Regions from separate parts of the Companilactobacillus zhachilii genome, predicted to be linked through region 1. Evidence: riboswitches for the same ligand, from Rfam matches in the RefSeq annotation. Region 1 holds a riboswitch; the other holds the start of a gene.
The links. Region 1 has a riboswitch for lysine ahead of D1B17_RS02590 (amino acid permease). Riboswitches for the same ligand answer to the same signal wherever they lie in the genome.

Region 1 (6,652 bases):
GTAATCTATTTGACACCTAGGTAAATCCTAAGTATTTATAACTCCGGTTGTCAGACTCGAACTGACGACAACCTGATTAACAGTCAGGTGCTCTACCAACTGAGCTAAACCGGAATAATTTAATAGCTCTTTAACAGAACTATTAAATCTTATCAATTTATAGACTCTAGGTCAATAACTATTTGGCATTTTCTTTAGTAATTTTTGTTACGCCACCCATGTATGGTACCAAAGCGTCAGGAATTGTTACGGAACCATCTTCATTTTGGTAATTTTCAAGGATTGCAGCTACCGTACGACCAGCAGCAAGACCTGAACCATTCAATGTGTGAGCAAGTTTTGTCTTACCATTTTCGTCACGATATCTGATGTGTGCACGACGAGCTTGGAAATCAAGACAGTTAGAACAACTTGAAACTTCACGATACTTGTCTTGTGCAGGCATCCAAACTTCAAGATCATATGTTTTAGCTGAACTGAAACTAGCATCCCCACTTGATAGCACAATAACGTGATATGGAAGACCCAATTGCTTCAAAATGTTTTCTGCATTAGCGGTCAATTTTTCTAGTTCGTTGTATGATTCTTCAGGTTTTGAAACTTTAACCATTTCAACCTTGTTAAATTGGTGCATACGAATCAAACCACGAGTATCACGACCAGCTGAACCAGCTTCTGAACGGAAACATGGTGTTAGAGCTGTAACGTACTTAGGCAAGTCTTTTTCATCTAAAATCTTGTCGGCAAAGTAGTTAGTCAAAGGAACTTCGGCTGTAGGAATCAAAGTCAATGGATTTTCGTCAACTGTGACAGTATAAACATCTTCAGTAAACTTAGGGAATTGACTTGTACCAAACATAGCGTTGTTGTTAACCAAGTATGGAGGAATTACTTCTGTATAACCTTCTTTTTGGTGTTGATCCAACATGAAGTTATAAACAGCACGTTCCAAACGAGCACCCATACCGATATAGTAAACAAAACGTGAACCAGCAACCTTAGTAGCTTGTTCAAAGTCTAAGATACCTAGTTCTTCACCGATATCCCAGTGGTGACGAGGTTTGAAACCTTCCTTAGGAATAGCGCCAACTTTTCTAATTTCAACGTTAGTACTGTCATCAGGACCAACTGGAACAGAATCATCAGGAATATTAGGCAAACGAACAAGAATATAGTTCATCTTACCTTCAGCCTCTTCAAGATCAGCATCAATTTTTTTAATATCAGCCCCGACTTGTTTCATAGCAGCAATTTCATCAGAAGCATCTTCCTTGTTACGCTTCTTAGTAGCAATACCTTGAGAAACCTTGTTACGCTTTTCCTTCAAAGTTTCAGTTTGAACAAGTAGTTCACGACGCTTTTCATCGTATGAAAGTAATTCATCGATTTCTTCACTAGTAACGCCACGTGAAGCTAATTTGTTCTTGATGTAATCAGGGTCTTTTCTGATTAGTTTCATGTCTAACATATTGTAGTTTTCCTCCTAATTTTTAGAGAGCGGAGGACGGCGCTTAGATTTCTGATATTTGCCTAGCTTCACGAGTTATGCACCGCTTTTGTGCATAACTTGGGAAGCGTAGCAAAGCTCAGAAATCTGCCGTCCGCAGCTCGTTTTAAAGCCACCGCAGATATAAACCAACAATAACCTTGAGTTTAAATAGGCAATTACCTACAAAAGCCCAATTATATAGGCAGTGGCTCTAAAACGAGCTACGACAGGGCAACTCCTTCCGCTTTTCATAGCCATGCAAATCACCCGCAAAAATCGGCGGGCAATTCGCATGGCTACGAAAATGCTCGGGAGCTGACCGCCCTGTCTTCGCTCTCTACAACAAAAAAAATGGCCGAATCATCCCAATAAAGGGACGAATCGACCATTCGCGGTACCACCCAGTTTCAGCGTATAACAAAATACACTGCACTTTCAGATTTTATCGGATCAAACCGAACGGCATTACCCGTTACCAGAATGCTGGAATAAAAACCATAACGATTTCCACCGACCATCGTCTCTCTGAAAGGTTTTGTGAGTAGGCACTCTCTTAGCTTTTATATTCTTTGTTTATCATAATTTACTTTTTAACAAATATCAACTAGTAGTGGCCACCATTTTTGGTTTCCTTAACGTCGATATCTTCTAGCTTCAAGAATTTTGTCTTATATCTGATCTTGTAATAAATCCAGCAGACGAACAAAATAATCAAGCCACTATAACTAATCAACAGACGGCCAAAATTGAAGTCGACCATTGAACGAACATCTTGTCCCAAAATGATGATAATTCCTAGAACAATGGCCAATAATGGACCAAATGGGAACCACTTAGCCTTATATTTTAAATCATCCAAACTGTAGCCTTTATATAGATAGGCTTTTCTGAAACGATAATGTGAAAAGGCAATTCCTAACCAAGCAATAAAACCAGTCAAACCTGATGCAGCAACTAACAATTCATAGAATGAATCACCATATAAACTAGTAAATAAGGCAATTCCTCCAACTAAGGCTGTTAATAGTAGTGAAAAGACTGGTACGCCTCGACCATTAGTCTTTTGGAAGACATTTGGTGCCATGCCATTTTTACTCATTGACCAAAGCATCCGACTGGCAGCATACAGTCCAGAGTTAGCGGCTGAAATAACTGAAGTTAAAATAACCGCATTCATAATTCCAGCAGCTAAAGGAATTCCGACTTTCTTAAAGACAATCGTAAATGGACTGATTGCAATATCACCCGCACCTGACCCTAGCAAGTTAGGACTTGTATAAGGAATCAAGGCACCAATAACGGCGATTGATAAAATATAGAACAACAGAATTCTCCAGAAAACTTGTTTGATAGCCTTCGGAATACTCTTCTCAGGCGTTGCTGACTCACCGGCCGTAATACCGATCAACTCAGTCCCCTGAAACGAGAACCCAGCAACAACGAAGACACTTAGGATGGCAGGAACCCCACCAACGAAAGGTGCATGTTTATAAGTATAGTTTGAAAAACCAACGGAACCATGTCCGCCTAAAATACCCATAATAGTTAAAATACCGCAAATTAAGAAAATAATTACGGCGGTTACTTTAATTGATGACAACCAATATTCTGTCTCACCAAATGAACCAACAGAAATAAAATTAATTACTAATAAAACAATCATGAACGTCAAACTAATTTTCCACGACGTCCAACTTGGAAACCAATACTTAACAACTAAAGAAATTGTGGATAAATCGACCGCCAAAGTAATCGCCCAGTTGAACCAATAATTCCAACCAAGCGCAAAACCGAAAGCCGGATCAATAAATTTTGTTGCATATGTTGCAAAAGACCCAGAAACTGGCATATATGTTGCCATTTCCCCCAAACTAGTCATCAGGAAGTAAACCATAATTCCGATAGCCACATAAGCTATCAAGGCCCCTCCTGGTCCAGCTGTTGAAATCGAAGAACCACTTGCAACAAACAAGCCCGTTCCAATCGACCCACCAAGTGCAATCATTGACAAATGGCGCGTTTTCAACGACCTATTCACATCATTATTTTCCATCTCTAATTCCCCTTTTTGGACATAAAAAAAATCCTTATTATCAGAGGAACTACCGACAATAAGGATTATAATTATCCCATTAATCAATAGCTCAACGTTTTACAAAAATATTAAACGATAAACTTTTTAGGTTTACAAAGCTTCCCAAATTGCACACAAAAATTGTGTATCATTTGGGAAACTAGGTAAATCGTCGGAAGTTTACTTGTTCTCAATGTTCTATAAAACGACAGTCCATCACCTGTTAAGCAATGGCCCAATCAAGTTATTTAGTAGGAATAACTGACTTCGGCAAACTTTCCTTTCATATTTTTTCAAAGTACCCTATCCGCACTCCAAAATACTAATAATAAAGATTGCACCTCTATCTGATTACAAAACATTATAAATAAATGTTAAGATAGTATCAAGTAGTGTTTAGTATATTATTAATTTAACATTTCCGGGGGAAGACAAATGTTAGAGCAAATTTTCTTAGTTAAGCAAGACGTTGAGAAATACCGCATGCTTACAGTTATAAAATCATTACCTCCTCGTGAAGTAAACTTAAGTAATATTAGTAGCAAACTGCAATTCACATACCAAAAAACTTATAACATTTTCCAAGCACTGCTGGAAGACTTGGCTGAGGTTGCTCCCGATATTGACCCTAGTGATACCAAAATCGAGTCGATTGATTTTACAAAAATTGCCATTGACACTTACCGTTTGTTTTTGGTGAAAAATTCAGTCGTTTTCCAAGCTTTCAATTACGGCCTGACAAGTGCTAACCCATCGTTTGAAAACTTTAGTAATGAACACTTCACTAGTAAATCTACGCTTAATCGGCGAATGGCAAAATTCCGTGCTTTTCTTAAAAACTTTGGTCTCAAGATTTCTAACTCAACACTTGAAATCAAGGGGAACGAAAAGAATATCCGTTGGATGTCTTACTACGTTTACTGGTACATCTATCACGGGCAAGAATGGCCTTTTGGCTTGATTCAAGAATCTTCAATTGACCAAATTATTGGTCGGACCGGAATCACCTTCAATAATCCGATTGTTCACTTTCAATTTAAATACTTCCTAGCAATTTCTAGAATTCGTTTAATCAAACGTAACTACATCGAAGACTTACCATATTATAGCGACGTGTTCGGTGATCAAACACTAGGTGAAGATATTTTGACACATGAAGATTATCCCATCGTACCCGTCAGTGCTTTGGATAATGAAAATAAGTTAGTAAACTTATTCCGTAAAACGGCGTTTCAACCAAGTGACAAAGCCTTTGAAGAACCAATCAACGCCAACGCCGAATCAACCCTAAGTTCTATGCGCTCGTTTATCACTTTATAGATTTCTTGAAGGAACACTATAACGATGATATGGCGGTCTACCATAACCAAAGAACCTTGAAACACATCATGACTTACGTTACTCGTGATATTGTCTTTTATTACATCATGGCGCCTTACTCCCTCATGCATTTAGATACAATGTATGACACCAATCCTGAAGATACATATACAGACCTTTACAAGGATATTTATACGTTCTTTTCTAATGTCGATCAAAATGAATTTCCGGGGATTTATAACGCTGCCGAATTGATTTCTAGAAACCTTTATCAAATTCTACCTAGTTATATTTCAACCATTAGAGCTGAAGATATTATTAAGGTCAAAGTTTTGATTGATCCCGGTAACCAGGCTTCAGAAGTTGTTCTACGTAATATCAGCACTTTAAAATTTGTGGAAATTGTTCCAAATGATGCGTTTGAAGACGTTGATGTGTTAATTACATCACTAGATGTTCTTCCATTAGATATCGAAAAAAAGAAGTACCCTAGTAACTTGAAAGTTATTTCTTGGGATATTTCATCTATGAGACCTGATTATATTTGGTTATTGATTCAGCTAAATCAAATTTACGTTCAGAAGATGAAAGCTAAAATTGAAAATAGTAAAAAGAAAAAGCTCTTTAAAGCTTGAGAGTGAGACAAAACATGTTCAGCTTTCGAGCATTAAGGCAAATGGCCCCAGTAATCCGATTTTGGATTGCTGGGGTCATTTATTTTAAGCGGAAAAAGCTATGTTTTGTTCCATGTTTACGCTGCATATTTAAAGGCAACAATAATTTTGTCCAAAAATCACTTTTTTTGTTGCATTTTAAAAAGTTAGAACTATAATCGTAATTGTAAATTGATAGTGAGTACTCACTATCGTACAAAGGAGAGGATATTATGTTTACAACAATGTTTTGGATTTTAGCAATTTGGTTCATTATTAATGTCATCTGGATGTGGTTCGCAACTGACAACCAAAATCTACAAAAGACTTTTGCTTGGATCAACGTCGTTGCCGTTATTGTGGGATTTTGGGTATACTTCGGTGTCGCTAAAGTTAGTGGCATTGATACATGGTTCAATATTTTGAACTACGTCAATATTGTTTTAGCCATCGTTCAATTCTACTTTGGCTACAGAAACAATAGCAACATGAAACATGCTTAAAGAAATTTTTGAAGTCTACCTCTTGCGTTCCGTTTAGGATAGAATGGAACTATCAATAAAAAAGAGGTACTGCATATGGAAAATCAATATGATATTTATCGTGGATCAGAAAATATAGAAAAACTGACGCCGAAACAAAAATTGATTTTCCAATCAGCCATCGATCTTTTTTCCGAACAAGGCTATGCTAATACCTCAACCAAAGAAATTTCTGAACATGCCGGTGTTTCTGAAGGTAGCATTTTTCGTAAATTTAAGAACAAGGAAGAGTTGTTGATGGCCATCTTAACTCCATTGACTCATAAGATCCTACCCCAGGATTTTGAACAATTTTCTCGTACTGCTTACCAAGATGGCAGTCTCAATTTGAAATTTTTCTTAACAACTATGATTAATGAGCGTATCGGCTTATTTAAGTCTAACCATAAAATAATGAAGATTTTTTTGAATGAGTTTATCTACGATCAACATATTCATGATCGTTTGATTGAGAGTATTCCTAAAAAATCCTTTAAACAGTTCAATACGGTGCTAGATTTCTTAAAAGCCAAAAATCTACTGATTGATTGGGACAATCTCGAGATTTTCAGATTTCTCGCCGCAAATATTTTAG
Region 2 (6,652 bases), 370 kb from region 1:
AATTTATTGAAAAAAGTGTAAAAAAAAGTATACAAATTTCCGATATGTATGCTATAATTACTTTTGTTGAGTTATTGGTATGCGCCTATAGCGCAATTGGATAGAGTGTCTGACTACGAATCAGAAGGTTGTAGGTTCGACTCCTACTAGGCGCACTAAGTTAAAAGACTTACGAGTTTATCTCGTAGGTCTTTTTTTTGTCTATCAAAAAAGACACCATTTAATTGATGTCTTTGGTTTACCTTATTGAGCAATACTTTTAACAAATTTTTGATAATCGGCTTCTTCGTCAGTATTAGTAATGTTGATGTTAGTTAGATTGTTGTCGTGTAGATCATGTTCATTGATTTCTAATTCATGTGTAAAAGTTGCATTGCCGATTAATCGTAACTGGCTGTTTTCTTTAACGGCACTCAATGTAACGTGAGTTTTAACCATACCGCCAGGATTGAAGATACTAATATCTTGTTCGGAATCAAACTTATCGGAATGTAGTAGTGCAAATGCTAAACTCGTGGCTGACATTCCAGTACCACAGGCATTAGTGAAGCCAACTCCGCGTTCATACGTTTGAACAAATAATTTATTCGTATCGAGTATTTGGCTAAAACTAACATTAACACCTTCAGGAAAATATTCGTTTTGACCATTGAGTCTTTGTCCTAGATCACCTAATTCTAACTGACTTACTTCGGGAACAAAACTAATTAGGTGAGGATTAGGAACCGCAATGGCAGTAAAAGTTTGGTCGGGTAGGAACTCAGGGACACGTTGACCAATCATTTCTGTTTCGTGTTGATAGGAAAATGGTAGATCAGTTTGCTTAAATGAAATAGGAGAAATTTCAACACTGAATGCAGGTACTCCGGGATAGAAATCAGTCGCTTTGGCAACATCCAGATTAGCTTCCATAGTTTCCACTTGAAATTCATCAAGCTGATATTTCTCGGATAAATAGCGGCTGACGGTTCTTAGGCCGTTACCGCACATTTTTGCTTCACTGCCATCAGCATTGATAACCCGCATCTTTCCTAAACAATTTTCACTTGTATCAATTACTAATAGTCCATCTGCACCCTCAAGGATGTTGCTGCAGAAATTAATGGCAACTGATTTCAATTCGCTATCAGTTAATGGTGTTTCTAGGAGTGTTTGATCTAAGATAAAAAACTTATTTTCTGAACCATGTACTTTGAGTAGTTTTACCATTTTAGTCACCTCATTAGTTGAAGAATGTTTTATAAATTTGTTTTACTGCTTCATCAGCGTCAGATTCTTGTATTCCAATCATGATAGAAATGCGTGAAGCGCCTTGGTTAATCATATGGATGGCAATGTTATTTTTAGTTAATGAGTCAATAATTTCACCCAATGTATTGACGTTATGTGCAATTCCTTCACCGACCACCATAATAATTGCGTAGTCATCGATCCATTCCAAATAATCAGGTTGAAGGATTTCTTTAACGTCGTGGCAAAGGTGTTTGATAGTTGTTTTATCAAGTTTACTACGATCAAAAATAACAGTTAAGTCATCAATACCAGATGGCATATGTTCGTATGAAATATTATATTTATAAAAAATTTGGAGTAGTTTCAAAGTAAAACCAACTTCTTTATTCAACAAATAGCGGTGGATATATAATGCCGAAAAGCGTTTTGAACAGGCAATTCCGGTAATTTGATTAGAAGGATTAAAGAGGAATTGTTCCGGCACAATCAAAGTTCCTTCAGCGCTAGGATTGTTAGTATTTTTAACGTTGACAGGTACTTGTCCTTTCACAGCGGGAATGATTGCTTCATCTTGGAAAACTGAAAAACCGGCATATGAAAGTTCACGCATTTCTCGATAGGACATTTTTTTGATGGCTTGTGGATGTTTAACAACATGGTTGTTAGCTGCATAAATGGCATCAACATCGGTAAAGTTTTCGTATAAATCAGCGTGCAAACCTCGACTAAGTAGGGCGCCAGTAATGTCTGATCCACCACGTGAGAAAGTATAAATACTTCCATCTTGACTGTAACCAAAGAAACCAGGAAAAACTACTTTGGCATCGTTGGGTAATTGTAATTTATCTAAATTAAGGTAAGTTTCTGGTGAAATATCAGCATCGTTAGGTTGACCATGAACAATAATCCCGGCATCTTTTGGATCAATGAAAACTGACTTGATTCCTTGTGCATTTAGGACGGAATTTAAGAGGATGGCGTTGAGAAGTTCCCCGTGTGCTTTGAACGCTGCCATTAAATATTTTTCATCAACAAAGTTTGTTTTAGTAAGATTAACTAATTTATCTTTTAGAAGTTTAATAACGGAACCATCGAGTTTAAAATGGTCGCTTATTTCACGGTATCTTGAGATAATCTCTTTGACAATGTTTGTGGAATCAACATTCTCAATAACTGCATTTGCGTACTCAATTAATAAATCAGTAACTTTAGTATCGCCTGTGAAACGTTTTCCTGGAGCAGAGGTTACAATAACCTTTCTTTCAAAGTCATCACTGACGATATTAATGACCTTCTCAAACTGTTCTCCAGTGGCGAGGGAACTGCCCCCAAACTTAACGACCTTCATACAATACACCTCTAAAATTAAATAGTTTTTAATGATGAGTGTATCATTTTTTGTTGTTATAACAAGAAAAATATATTATTTTTGTTTAAAAATGAGAAATTTATTAATATTACTTGACGAATTATGAGTGCTGTTATAATCTTAGTATCAATAAAAGAGGTCGCAATCAACATCAGTAAATGGGAGAGCTTCTGTAAGAGCTTTGAACTCATTGAAAGGGAAGGTTGCCGAAGCGTTAAATGTTGCAGCATTTAATAAGCTGGGGCGTATTAATAAGAGGATACGAACTGTCGTGGCTAATGGTCGGTCACGTTGAGCTTATGACAAAATTGATGCAGATTGTTTATGGATCTCTTTGTTATTAAGCAAAGAGGTCTTTTTTTATTTGGTAAAGGAGAGAATATTATGATTACAGATGATTTAAAGAGCAAGAATGGACATTTGATGATAGGTGGAGTCGACAGTGTTGATTTAGCAAAAAAATATGGCACACCTTTGTATGTATTTGATGTTTCTAGTATCCGTGACCAAATAAGAAAATTTAAATCTGCTTTTGAGAATGCAGGACTACATTATCAAATTAGTTATGCTAGTAAGGCTTTCGCCGTTAAGGCAATTTACCAAGTAATGAAACAAGAAGCTGTTCATATTGACGTTGTTTCCGGTGGTGAATTACAAACAGCCTTGGCAGCCGGCTTTCCTAGTGACAAGATTAGTTTTCATGGCAATAATAAAACTTTCGAAGAGTTAGTTATGGCAGTTCAAAATCATGTCGGAGTAATTATGTTAGATAATTTTCATGAAATTGACTTATTATCACGTATTTTAAAAACAGACCATGAAAAAATTAACGTTATGTTGCGATTGACGCCAGGTATTTCCGCCCATACTCACAAATATGATCAGACTGGTCAGACGGATAGCAAATTTGGTTTTGATGTTGAATCTGGTCAAGCTAAAAAAGCCATGCAGTTAGTTTTAGAAGATGAAAATATGAATCTTTTAGGAATCCACGCTCATATCGGTTCACAAATCTTTGGTACACAAGGATTTGTCATGTTGGCTAAAAAGATGATTGCCATTGCCAAAGATTTTAAGCAAGAATTTAATTACTGGCCCGAAGTATTAAACCTCGGAGGCGGTTTTGGTATTAGCTATACCGAAGATGATGATCCAATTACCGCGCAAAAATTTATTCAACAAATTGCTGATGAATTAAAGAGTGACTGTGATAAGGTCCCAGAAATCTGGATCGAACCGGGACGTTCAATTGTAGGTCCGGCTGGCTATACACTTTATACAATCGGTTCACGAAAAGATATTCCAAATTTAACGCCTTATGTTGCCGTTGATGGTGGTATGGGTGACAACATCAGACCAGCTTTGTATCAAGCCAAGTATGAAGCGGTGGTAGCTAATAAGATGGATCAGCCAATTGTTGAGACAGCTCATATTGCTGGTAAGTATTGTGAGTCAGGTGACATTTTGATTGATAAACAACCTTTACCTGCTACTAAAGCGGGTGACATCTTGGCCGTTCTTGATACTGGTGCTTATGGATACTCGATGGCAATGAACTACAATCGCAATCCAAGACCAGCAGTCGTTTTTGTGGAAAATGGTCATGATAAATTAGTTGTTAAACGTGAAACTTATTCAGATTTACTTAGTTTAGACTTGGATTATTAATTGGAGGAAATTTTGATGACAAAAATGGATGCACAAGAAATTATCAATTATATAGGAAACTCGAAGAAAACTACGCCGGTAAAAGTTTATCTGCAAGGGGATGTTTCACAAATTCAATTTCCTTCAGCAATTCATATTTTTAAGAGTAATGATCTAGCAATTATTATTGGTGATTTTAAAGTTATTGAACCGATTTTAAAAGCTAATAACTTAACTGATTATTATGTCGAAAATGATGGTCAAAATACTGGGGTACCAATGTTAGATATTAATCACATCAATGCACGGATTGAACCTGGTGCTATCATTCGTGACAAAGTAGAAATCGGTGATAACGCCGTTATAATGATGGGTGCCGTTATCAATATCGGTGCTGAAATTGGCGCTAAAACAATGATTGATATGGGAGCTGTTTTAGGTGGCCGTGCTATTGTTGGTGAAAATTCCCATATTGGTGCTAATGCCGTTTTGGCCGGTGTGGTAGAGCCAGCCTCCGCTCAACCTGTAAGAGTTGGAAATAACGTAATCGTCGGTGCTAATGCCGTTGTTTTGGAAGGTGTTCAAGTAGGTGACGATGCGGTCGTTGGCGCTGGTGCTATCGTTACTAAAGATGTTGCTCCAGGAGCTGTTGTTGCTGGTGTTCCTGCAAGGGTTCTTAAAGTGAAAGATCAAAAGACGACTGATAAAACGCAAATTGAGAGTACTTTAAGGAAGTTATAGACATGACATTATCAAGTGACCAATTGATCCAGATTAGACGACATTTACACTCGATTCCCGAGTTAGCAATGCAAGAAGTCAAAACACATGAGTATGTTTTACAAGTGATTCAATCATTTTCTCAAACCAATTTGGAAATTAAAGAGCTACCAGAACTACCAACTGCTCTGTTGGTGTTGGTTAAAGGAACTGATCCACAAAGAAATATTGGATATCGTTGTGACATGGATGCTTTACCGGTGACGGAGAAGAATGGTTTAAGTTATGCTTCAACGAATCCTGGAGTAATGCATGCTTGTGGTCATGATTTGCATACGACGGTAGCCTTAGGAATCCTCAATTATTTTAGTGAACATCAACCAAAAGATAATTTAGTATTCTTTTTTCAACCAGCTGAAGAAAGTGACAGCGGTGGAAAGGTTGCTTATGATCTGGGAGCGTTTAGCGGCAAATTTAAGGTCGATGAATTTTATGGCTTGCATGACAATCCTTTGTTGAAGACAGGTGTTATTGGTTGTCGTGAAGGGACACTTTTTGCTGGTACGACTGAAGTTAACGTTATAATTCATGGTAAAAGTGGTCACGCCGCTTATCCTCATTTGGCTAACGATGCGATTGTCATTGCAGCTAATTTTATCAATCAAGTTCAGACGGTAATTTCTCGAAGTATTGATCCAATTAAATGTGGTGTGATAACTTTTGGAAAAATGGACGCTGGAGTGATTCGCAATGTCATTGCCGGTGAGGCGCGTATTGAAGGAACGATTCGTGGTTTAACGCAAGATATGATTGAATTTATTCGCCAAAGAATTGTTGAAATTGCGAAGGGGTTGGAAAAATCCTTCAATTGTCGAATTGAGATTGAATACAATCAAGGTGGTTATTATCCTGTTGAAAATAATCCATCTTTGACGAAACGATTTATCAATTATATGAAAGAAAATAAAAAAGTTGATTTTGAAGAAACGGAACCAAAGATGACTGGGGAAGATTTTGGTTACTTGATTAATAAAATTCCTGGGACCATGTTTTGGCTCGGTGTCGAAAGTAAAGGGGCACTTCACTCAGCAGATTTCCTACCGAATGAAGCAGCTATTCAAAAAGGAATTGATGCGATGGTTGGTTTTTTAAACTATCGAATGAATTTGGAGGAAAAGTAAATGGATGATGCGATTGATTTAATGACAGCGATTATTACGCCATTTGATGATAATGATCAGATTGATTATTCGGCGCTGACTAAACTGACGGAGCACTTATTATCGACTGGAAGTCAGGGCTTTGTTATTGGTGGAACTACTGGTGAAACGCCAACGTTATCGGAAGATGAGAAATTAACTTTATATCAAAAATTTGTCAAAATTGTTGCAGGACGTGTACCAATCATTGCTGGAGCTGGTAGCAATAGTACAGCCGGAACAATTGATTTCATTCATAAGTTGGCCCAAATTGATGGTATTGATATGGCATTAGTAGTTGTGCCTTATTACAACAAGCCTAACCAACGCGGGATGATTGCACACTTTGAAACGGTAGCTAAAAATTCTCATTTACCAATAATGATTTATAACATTCCTGGTCGAACCGGAGTCTTAATGGAAAAGGAAACGGTCGTCAAGCTGTCGAAAAATCGTAATATTGCAGGTGTTAAGCAGTGTAATA

Region 2: another riboswitch for lysine. It lies ahead of lysA (diaminopimelate decarboxylase); the one in region 1 lies ahead of D1B17_RS02590 (amino acid permease).

What each region holds. Positions count from the first base shown of each region.
Region 1 is NZ_CP031933.2:591,321-597,972, reverse strand. Features, by position in the region: tRNA gene D1B17_RS02600 (tRNA-Asn) at 42-114, opposite strand; gene serS (serine--tRNA ligase) at 179-1,468, opposite strand; gene D1B17_RS02590 (amino acid permease) at 2,094-3,542, opposite strand; lysine riboswitch at 3,721-3,917, opposite strand; gene D1B17_RS02585 (helix-turn-helix domain-containing protein) at 3,999-4,883, shown strand; gene D1B17_RS02580 (hypothetical protein) at 4,889-5,518, shown strand; gene D1B17_RS02575 (hypothetical protein) at 5,770-6,039, shown strand; gene D1B17_RS02570 (TetR/AcrR family transcriptional regulator) at 6,115-6,652, shown strand, end outside.
Region 2 is NZ_CP031933.2:959,969-966,620, forward strand. Features, by position in the region: tRNA gene D1B17_RS04240 (tRNA-Arg) at 82-155, shown strand; gene dapF (diaminopimelate epimerase) at 244-1,209, opposite strand; gene D1B17_RS04250 (aspartate kinase) at 1,223-2,581, opposite strand; lysine riboswitch at 2,728-2,909, shown strand; gene lysA (diaminopimelate decarboxylase) at 2,987-4,270, shown strand; gene dapD (2,3,4,5-tetrahydropyridine-2,6-dicarboxylate N-acetyltransferase) at 4,286-4,990, shown strand; gene D1B17_RS04265 (N-acetyldiaminopimelate deacetylase) at 4,993-6,150, shown strand; gene dapA (4-hydroxy-tetrahydrodipicolinate synthase) at 6,151-6,652, shown strand, end outside.